One region of the Lysinibacillus sp. G01H genome, then DNA from elsewhere that is predicted to be linked to it. Evidence: riboswitches for the same ligand, from Rfam matches in the RefSeq annotation. Region 1 holds a riboswitch; the other holds the start of a gene.
The links. A riboswitch is a leader RNA that binds a small molecule or an ion and turns the genes downstream of it on or off. The one in region 1 is predicted to bind cobalamin.
Positions count from the first base shown of each region.

Region 2: it holds a riboswitch for cobalamin, as region 1 does, so the genes downstream of both, PSR12_RS14565 (energy-coupling factor ABC transporter permease) here and cobT (nicotinate-nucleotide--dimethylbenzimidazole phosphoribosyltransferase) in region 1, are expected to answer to the same signal.

Region 1 covers NZ_CP118397.1:1,236,913-1,241,711, reverse strand. Annotated here, with positions in the region: gene PSR12_RS05925 (methionine gamma-lyase family protein) at 1-413, opposite strand, end outside; gene PSR12_RS05920 (trimeric intracellular cation channel family protein) at 755-1,360, shown strand; gene cobT (nicotinate-nucleotide--dimethylbenzimidazole phosphoribosyltransferase) at 1,458-2,513, opposite strand; cobalamin riboswitch at 2,606-2,781, opposite strand; gene PSR12_RS05910 (ABC transporter ATP-binding protein) at 2,878-4,572, opposite strand; gene PSR12_RS05905 (ABC transporter A family member) at 4,612-4,799, opposite strand, start outside.
Region 2 covers NZ_CP118397.1:2,851,659-2,856,457, reverse strand. Annotated here, with positions in the region: gene cbiQ (cobalt ECF transporter T component CbiQ) at 1-612, opposite strand, end outside; gene PSR12_RS14570 (energy-coupling factor ABC transporter substrate-binding protein) at 618-890, opposite strand; gene PSR12_RS14565 (energy-coupling factor ABC transporter permease) at 894-1,640, opposite strand; cobalamin riboswitch at 1,790-1,974, opposite strand; cobalamin riboswitch at 2,225-2,406, shown strand; gene PSR12_RS14560 ((2Fe-2S) ferredoxin domain-containing protein) at 2,553-2,924, shown strand; gene cobJ (precorrin-3B C(17)-methyltransferase) at 2,929-4,596, shown strand; gene PSR12_RS14550 (sirohydrochlorin chelatase) at 4,611-4,799, shown strand, end outside.

The DNA of each region.
Region 1 (4,799 bases):
TAATCTTTTAGTGAACCTGTATCTTTATCACCACCATCGACAATGGATTGCAATGTATCATATGGCTGACCAGAAATATAAAGCAGCTCATCACCAGGACGTAAAACACCAAATAGACTAAGCGTGATTGCATGTGTGCCTGAAATAATTTGTGGTCGGACTATGGCTGCCTCTGCACCAAATACTTCCGCATAAACACGCTCTAGATTATCCCGTCCCTCATCATCATAGCCATAGCCGTTTGATGGATGTAAATGATAATCACTTACTTGATGCTTTCTGAAAGCTGCTAGCACCTTCTGCTGATTGTAGAATGCCATTTCTTCTACCTTGGCATGATAAGGCCGAACTTGCTCCTCTACTTTTGCCGCTAACGATAGCGTTTCTATTGATAAATTTGATGTAAACGTCATTCTTTCTTCTCCATTTCACAATGTCTCGCATTTCAATCAGTAAGATTTATTAACTATCTAAATTGACTTCAATCACTCTAGAATTTCCTAACCAACTACTGGTATATGAACGCTTTTGACGAATGTTTTTCTTTATTTTAATCACATTTTATCAATTTGTATGTGCACCTGTAAAACTTGCCTATTGTTTCTAAGAGGATTTTACGCTAAGCTAATGTGCGGACTCATTTCAAGAAGCGTATTTAATGACCGATTTTGGCTATTAAATTCATAAATTCTGTTACGTAAAACGTCTTTTAACTTTTAAAAAAGTTTATTTATTGATAGAAGGGGTGAAAGGGATGGCTTGGGAGGTTTTTAGTATCATAGGAACAATTGCCTTTGCTATTTCTGGGGCAATTATTGCCATGGAAGAAGAATACGATTTATTCGGTGTATATATACTTGGTATTGTGACTGCTTTTGGTGGAGGAGCTATTCGAAATTTACTCATTGGACTACCTGTCACAACACTTTGGGGACAGGATATGATGTTTCAAATAGCGCTTGCTGCGATTACGATATTCTTTATTTTTCCGCATCATCTGATTCAACATTGGCATCGTTGGGGTAACTTCACAGATGCGATTGGCTTATCAGCATTCGCTATTCAAGGCGCACTCTATGCTGTCAAGCTTGATATGCCAGTGAGCGCAGTCATTGTAGCTGCTGTTTTGACAGGTTCAGGTGGTGGTATTGTACGAGATTTATTAGCTAGAAGAAAACCATTAGTTCTCCGTGATGAAGTTTATGGAGTTTGGGCAGCTCTTGCTGGACTGTTAATCGGCTTCGAGGTTTTTACAGGGGACATTTTCCTTTATATTTTATTCGCAGTGATTACAGCTTTACGTATTCTTTCCTATATGATGAAGTGGCGCTTGCCATTACGTAAATTAAATCAAGCATAAACACCATTCAGCCAATGACCAAAAATTAAGTCATTGGCTGTTTTATTGTTTTAGCTAATGTTTCATTCCTTATATGATTAAAAAAGAGACATTTAACTTACCTTTTTAACAACTGCATTGATTCTTCTAAAGTCACCATGTTTTTCATCATCGAGCAAGCTGCATCTAAAATAGGAAAGGCTAAGGCTGCTCCAGAACCTTCACCTAAACGCATATTCATGTACAACATTGGTTCAATGCCAAGTAATGCAGCGGCAATTTTAGCCCCTGGTTCCTCTGAGGCATGGGAAGGAATAATATAATCTTTTACTTTTGGTTCTAGCTTATAAGCAATGAGCGCGGCAATAGTTGAAATAAATCCATCAATGACAACAGGTTTACGATGGACAGCAGCGCCAAGTATAATGCCTGTCATCGCCCCTATCTCTAATCCTCCAACCTTAGCCAGAACATCAATAACATCATTTGGATTAGGCTTATTTAAGGTAATTGCTTTTTCAATAACTGCTGCTTTATAGGCAATGCCTCCTTGGCCTACTCCTGCACCAAACCCCGTTACTTCGATAGGCTTGCATCCCGTCAAAACAGCTAATATCGCAGCACTTGGTGTTGTATTGCCGATGCCCATTTCTCCAGTCCCAAGTACATCAGCACCTTTTATGATTTCCTCAGTGGCCACCTGGATTCCTACTTCTATCGATTGAATGGCTTCTTGTTTGGCCATAGCTGGACCTTGTGCCATGTTATCGGTACCGTATTTAATTTTATGAATAAGGACTCCTGCATCAAGTGGAATATCTTCTTTTACCCCAACATCTACTGTGACAACCTTTGCATTGGTAATGCCCGCAATCGCACAAACGCCTGTACCTCCCTTAGGAAAATTTAATGTTTGAAAGACCGTCACATCTTGTGGATTCGTGGTTACACCTTCCTCGCAAACACCATGATCTGCAGCACAAACAATCATCACCTTTTTGTCGACCATTGGATATAAGTGTCCTGTTATCCCAGAGAGCTGTACAGCAAGTGATTCTAGTTTACCCAAGCTACCTGGGGGCTTACAAAGCCCATCAATCCGTTTTCTAGCCTGCTCCATACTTTTCATATCAACCCCTTGAATATTTTGAATCGTATCTTGTAATAATTGCATGATTATTTCTCCTCTCGTTCTCATTGAGACAAAATAAAAAATCTGTAGTTTATTGTCATGACAAATAAACTACAGACTTTTCCATCATCTATCTCTTCTAAAGCATGTAGGCAGGTCTCCTGGCTCAAGTTCAACATCTCATAGCACCTTCCCAGCAATTCGCTAGTGGCATACACTATGAAACTCCCTTATACAGTGGCGGGTCCGCTAAAGCTTTTCACTTTATTCCCTATTCTCCCAAGTGGGCACCTATTGCTTTTATGTAATTATGTTAAATCTACTTTACAACTTTTTTAGTGTCAAGAGGAAAAATTTTTTTGAGTGTTAACTTAGTACAACCAGCTATTCAAACAATTTAGGCTTATTAAGAGCTTGTAACAACAAATGAATCCCTCTCGTTCACCTGATTGTTATTAACTTCAAATATTTTATCTGCTTCACTTATTAAAACAGGGTGATGAGTAACCAATATAACAGTCTTTTGTTTTTCTTTATTTAAATATAAAAGTAATGTTTCTATATTTATTTGGTTGTCTTTATCAAGCGCAGAAGTAATCTCGTCAAACAAATAGATATCCGCATCTCTTAGAAGCGATCTTGCTATTGAAAGTCTTTGCTGTTGCCCAGTAGATAATTCAAGCCCATTATGCCCAATAAGAGTTTCAAATTTATAGTCCAACGTTTCTATATATGAATAAATGTTAACCATTTTACAAATTTGAATTAATTCTTCATCCGTTGCATTCGGCTTTGCTAATAACAAATTTTCCCTTATTGTCCCTGTCATTATAAAATGCTCTTGCGTTACCAAACATACCCTTTTTCTATAAACATCATTAGGAATATATCTAATATTTTGATTGGATAGAAATATTTCACCCTGATAATTAATGTATAAACCTGATAATATATTCAATAATGTCGATTTACCTGATCCGCTTTCTCCCTTAATCAATACAATTTTCTTCAAAGGTATTTGGAAATTTATATTTTCTAAAACTGGAGATAATGCATTAGTATAGGTAAAGCTTACATTCCGCAACACTATTTTGTCTTTTCTAAAATGATGCGATGAATTTACATAGCCTGATACTATCAATTTCCTTATATTGTATTTATTGTCTCCCATTAAGTTTTTTACTCTATTTACAGACACAATTGCTTCTTGTAAAAAGGAATTTAGTTGAGAAAATCTTAAAAATGACTGACTAAAGTTATTGGCATAGGTTGTGAATGCTATTAATACTCCTAAGGTGAGGCTGCCTTTATAAATAAAGTAGGCACCTATAATAAGGATAATTAAATAACTTGTAAAGTTTAATAATTCTATTATTGATCCTGATTTTATACTTAAACGCATTTTATCAAGAGTATTTTTGTATAATAAGGTAATTCTCTTTTGATAGTTATCTATGGCGTTTATCTCATTATTAAATATCTTAAATAATTTAAATGATGACAGTATTTCTCCCAGATAGGTTAAATAAGAATCTAAATCTTTTTTGATGGCAGTATCCGTCATCCTTATTTTTTTTCCATAATATTTAAAAATGATAAGTGCTAAAGGACAAGCAATGAATAAAATACTAGCTAAAATAAAATTAAGATTTATCAATATTACGAACACAATTATTATACTGATAAAATCTACAACAATATTTAAAAACTCTGATACTACTTCAGAAAATGCCTTTGTATCATTTTCTATTTTATTCATCAGTTCACCTTTTGCTTTTAATTGATACTCATCCATGTCCATAGCCATGATTCTTTTTATTATCTTTAACTTAATATCCATTTGTAGATAGCAGGCAAATTTCGTTAAATAATATTTTTGGATTACTTTAAAAAATAAATTAAAAAGAAACAAAAAAGCCATAAACACTATAATTATGAATGCGGAATTGAGGTCTTTTACTGTTATAGAATCAATAAATTTACCAAATAAAAGGGGGTGTACTATACTTAAAATCATTGAAATGCCCATCAAAATATTTACTTGAAATAATTTTGCTTTGTATGGCTTTGTATATTTAAATACCTCACCTAATATTTTCATGAAATAATACTCTGTCTCCCTGATTTAGTTAAGGTTTTCTTATAACCTTTTGATATACAGATAAGCATTTTTCGGTTCTTCTTGTAATATTTGTAGAAACTTTTCCATATACGGATCTTTTTCATTACTTATGAACAAGTTTTCTACTGACTTCTTTTTCGCCTCACTAAAGAGCATGCTTTTGTTGGTGTATATAACCTTTTGCTCAATTGTTCTTTTTAAAACCT
Region 2 (4,799 bases), 1.6 Mb from region 1:
AAATAATGCCATAATAAGCATGGAGACAGAGCGTAGCCATTGCATCGGTGAATGATAGCCGAGACGTGCTTGCTGGGCGAGATGTATATTTTGCATACTTTCTAAAAACATAAAAATAAAACGATAGGTTAGTTCGACGAGCTCCACTAATAAAGAGGGGAGTCGCCATTGTCGTAGCACATAACATATTCCTTGTACGGAAGTAGTTAGAATTAAAAAGTATAAACAACTAATGCTGCCAAGGACAATAAAGAACAGCTGTTGCGCTGATAACACACTTGCGTTCCCAATAAAAACAGTCCAATTCCTCCATGTAAACGACCAAATATGGGCAGGGAGTGTATTCGTTGATGATGTAAAAGAAAGTAAAATAGATACAAGACTTGTTAATAAGAAAAAGCCAGGTAGCAATAATAGTTTGCCATAGTATGTAAGCGGAATTTTGGCACCTAAAATGATAAAAGCACTCATTACAAAAAATGTAATGAGTGAAAGTCGTTCATCTCTCATGATGAGCGTTATGAGAAGTAATCCAAGTGAAAATATCATTTTTTCTAGCGGATGAACGGCCGCTAGCTTATTCAGATAGGCATACTTATCAATGAGTAACATAATGGTTAACCTTCTTTGTGTTTGCCACGCATATAGCCGATGAAGTAGCCAATAAAGCCAGCACCTATAGCTGCCTGTAGCACGAATAATAAGCTTTCGATTTCACCACTTGGTGGCTCCCATAGACTTTCAAACCATGGCTCATATTCCGCATTGATTTCACCAATAGCTGCTTCTGCTTCTCCATCAGCACCACCAAATTCAGCACCTTTTTGTATGAACAAGGGAATGATGGCTAATAACACAACAATTGCTAATAACAATAAATTTTTTTTCATCTGTTAATGTGCCTCCTTTGTTGAGAAAACACGTAAAGTTTTTAGTTCGCTAATATTGTATTTTTTTAAGAAATTCATCACTATGACCGTTAAAATTCCTTCACTCACTGCTAAAGGAATTTGAGTTAAGGCAAAAATACCTGCAAACTTTGTAAAGGATGCCATAAAGCCTCCAACCTCTGAAGGAAAGGCTAGTGCTAGTTGTACAGAAGTCACAATGTATGTACCTAAATCACCAAGCATAGCTGCAAAGAATACGGCTAGTGAAAATGACAAGCCTACTTTTTGAGCACCTTTAAAGACAAAGTAAGCAATAAAAGGACCAACAATAGCCATAGAAAAGGCATTAGCCCCTAAAGTTGTAATTCCTCCATGAGCTAATAATAAAGATTGAAATAATAAAACGATTGTTCCAATTACACTCATTGCTAGAGGGCCAAAGAGTACTGTCCCAAGTCCTACACCAGTTGGGTGAGAGCAGCTACCTGTAACAGAAGGGATTTTTAAGGCGGATAGCACAAAGGCAAAGGCTCCTGAAAGCCCCAAAAGCATTTTTGTTTCAGGATTTTCATCAACGGTTTTTCGAATAGAACGCAATCCTAGAATGATAAATGGAATAGAGATGACCCACCAAAAAATAGCCCATTCGATTGGTAAAAAACCTTCCATGATATGCATGGCAAAGGCACGTTTTGGCACGATTAAAAAGGCCAGTAAAAAATAACTAAGTTTCCACCATGAAAATTTCAAAAAGCTTTCCTCCTAACTAATTAGTAGATTTTTAGAAGATTGCGTGCGTAATTAAAAAAAGCACTTCTCCACTGGTGGAAAAGTGCATAGCTAAAAAAGCAAATAACATTCTCATCTGCTAAGCCGCACACCTATCCTCGTAGGCTGAAACGATCACTTATTTTTCGGCAGGTCTCCTGGCTCTAGTTCAATGCTTTATAGGTCTTCCCATCCGTTGGACAGTGACATATTCTATAAAGCTCCCTATTACAGTGGCGGGACCGCGCCGGACTCAAACCGGCTTCCCTTTTAAGCAAAATGACAAGCACTTTGCACCGAAAAACATTCAAATTGTGAGATTTCACGACAAAGTGTAACATGAATTTCCATAAATATGCTATACCTTTTATAAATTTTTATAATTAAAGGTCAATGGCGAATATTCTGATAACGATTTATGGGCAAATTATATAGATTGTATAAATTTCATACCTAGTTCCATTCAAAATTGATAAATTTGTCATAAATTTTTAAAGAAATATTGAAATTTTAAAAAAATAAGATATGATAAAGACAGTTTTCTATTTAAAATTCTAATAAAAATTTCATATAAAACGTCAATAAGTGCTCGAATAGCTCGAGATAATAGGGAAATTGGTGAAAATCCAATACAGCCCCCGCTACTGTAATAGCTGATGAAATCGCAAAGCCACTGGTGCAAACTTGGGAAGGTGCGATAGTAAAATGAAGCTTAAGTCAGGAAACCTGCTTATTTGATTGTGCATGCAAACTTTTCGGAGGGAGAAGTTGAAGCGAAAGCGAGTACCTGTATTTCATGCTATTCGTTTTTATTTGGCTTCTACAAAACCTTTACTCTTCGTTATAGAGTAAAGGTTTTTCTTTTTCCAAAAAGCAAATGAGGGGAGACAGAAGATGACAACTTGGAATTTAGAGGGGATGAAAACACATCTCTTTATTTGCAATGGCAGTAGCTGCATGAAAAAGGATGGGGAGGAAATTACCTTAGCCATTCGAGATGAGATACAGCGGCAAGCACTCGATCAAGAAATACATACGACAAGAACGCGCTGTAATGGACGATGCAAGGATGCTTGTGTGGTAATTGCCTACCCCCAAGGAAACTGGTATCGTGTGCCATCAACAGAGCATGCTAGAACACTAGTACAAGATTTATATCATGAATCCTTATACAACGAACATGTCTTTACACTTCATGAAGGTACATTACAGCGTACTGCTCAAACAACTGCCATTAAAGGGATCGAAAAGGTGAAAGAGGGGTAACAACATGGCGCAAAAAGGAAAAATTTTCGTAGTAGGCTTTGGACCTGGAGATTTTAAGCATATTACGACACGTGCAGTAGAGGCATTACAACAAAGTGATATGATTATAGGCTACAAAACCTATGTAGAGCTGATTCAAGATTTAGTAAGTGCAAAATCGATTGTTAGTACAGGCATGACAGAAGAAGTGTCGCGTGCACAGGAAGCCGTTCGTCAAGCAGAAGCAGGGAGCATCGTCTCGGTGATTTCGAGTGGTGATGCAGGCGTCTATGGTATGGCGGGATTAGTATATGAGGTGTTAATTGAGCTAGGCTGGACAGAAGCAACAGGAATTGAAGTAGAAATTGTTCCTGGGATTTCTGCGATTAATTCATGCGCTAGCATACTTGGTGCACCCATTATGCACGATGCTTGTACAATCAGCTTGAGTGACCATCTAACACCTTGGAATTTAATTGCAAAGCGTGTCGAGGCAGCTGCAATGGCAGACTTTGTCATTGCTTTATACAATCCTAAAAGTGGTCGTCGAACAAGACAAATTGTCGAGGCTCAGCGAATTCTCTTAGAATATCGTTCGCCAGACACACCAGTAGGGCTGGTGAAAAGTGCCTATCGAGAACGTCAAGAAGTGACCATGACAACACTAGCAGAAATGCTAGAACATGATATTGGTATGCTGACAACAGTTATTATCGGGAATTCATCAACATTTTTCTATGACAATAAGATGATCACGCCACGCGGTTACCAACGTAAATATACCCTAGGTGAAGAAAAACAGCCATTACGTCCTCATCAACGTTTACGCGAAGAAAATGAACCTTGGGCAATGAACCAAGAGACAGGAACAGCGCGAAATGACTTTACGGCTGACCCTAATGCGGGACGATTTAACAAACCCAGTATAGCCGCTACGTCAAAGCCGAAAAAAACAGCTCTTGAAATGGCTACAGCGGCACTCGCAATGGTAAAAGGGACAAGCGCAGTCAAAGTAACACCGAAGCTTGTACAGCAAAAAATAGAATCTATATTTGAACTAGCAGTAAGCCCTGGAGTAGCCAATAAATTTTTTACTCCCCAGCAAATGATGACGTTAGCAGAGGTTGTTGGGGAGGAGGGGACGATGGAATACACACCAGATCATCAAATTCATTTGAAAATACCAACGACTGCCCCTGAACAGATCACAGAGAAATTACAGGAAGTAGGATTTTTATTAACCCCGATTGGTGATGTGCTATCACTGAAGGCTTGTGATTTTTGCTACGGTGAAAAGGCTGATTCGATACCATATGCAGAGGAATTACAAGAAAAACTAGGCGGTATGTCCTTACCGAAGACATTAAATATCGGCTTTAATGGCTGTGGTATGGCATGTTATCGGGCTGTATTTGATGATATTGGCATCGTCTACCGCAAAAGTAAATTTGATGTCTTTATTGGAGCAAAACCAGTCGGTCGTACGGCTCACGCAGCACAGCCTGTTGTAGAAGGGCTGGAGCCCGAGCAGCTGATTCCACTCATTACAGATATTATTGAAGAATATAAAGCAAATGCTCATCCAAATGAACGCTTATTTAAATATTTTAAACGTGTGAAAAAGATACTGCATTTTACGTATCAAGATATGTCTTCCAAAATAAAAGTAGAGCCGGCTCCGTGCGGCGACTAGTAAGGAGTAGAGAGATGAAAGCTATTTTATTTGTCGGCCATGGGAGCCGTTTAGCAGCAGGAAATGATGAGGTTCGTACATTTATCGAACAAATGACACCGCGTATTGATGAACAATTTTTAGTGGAAACTTGTTTCCTTGAATTTGCTTCACCGAACATCGAAGAAGGTATTACAAACTGTGTGAAAAAGGGAGCTACAGAG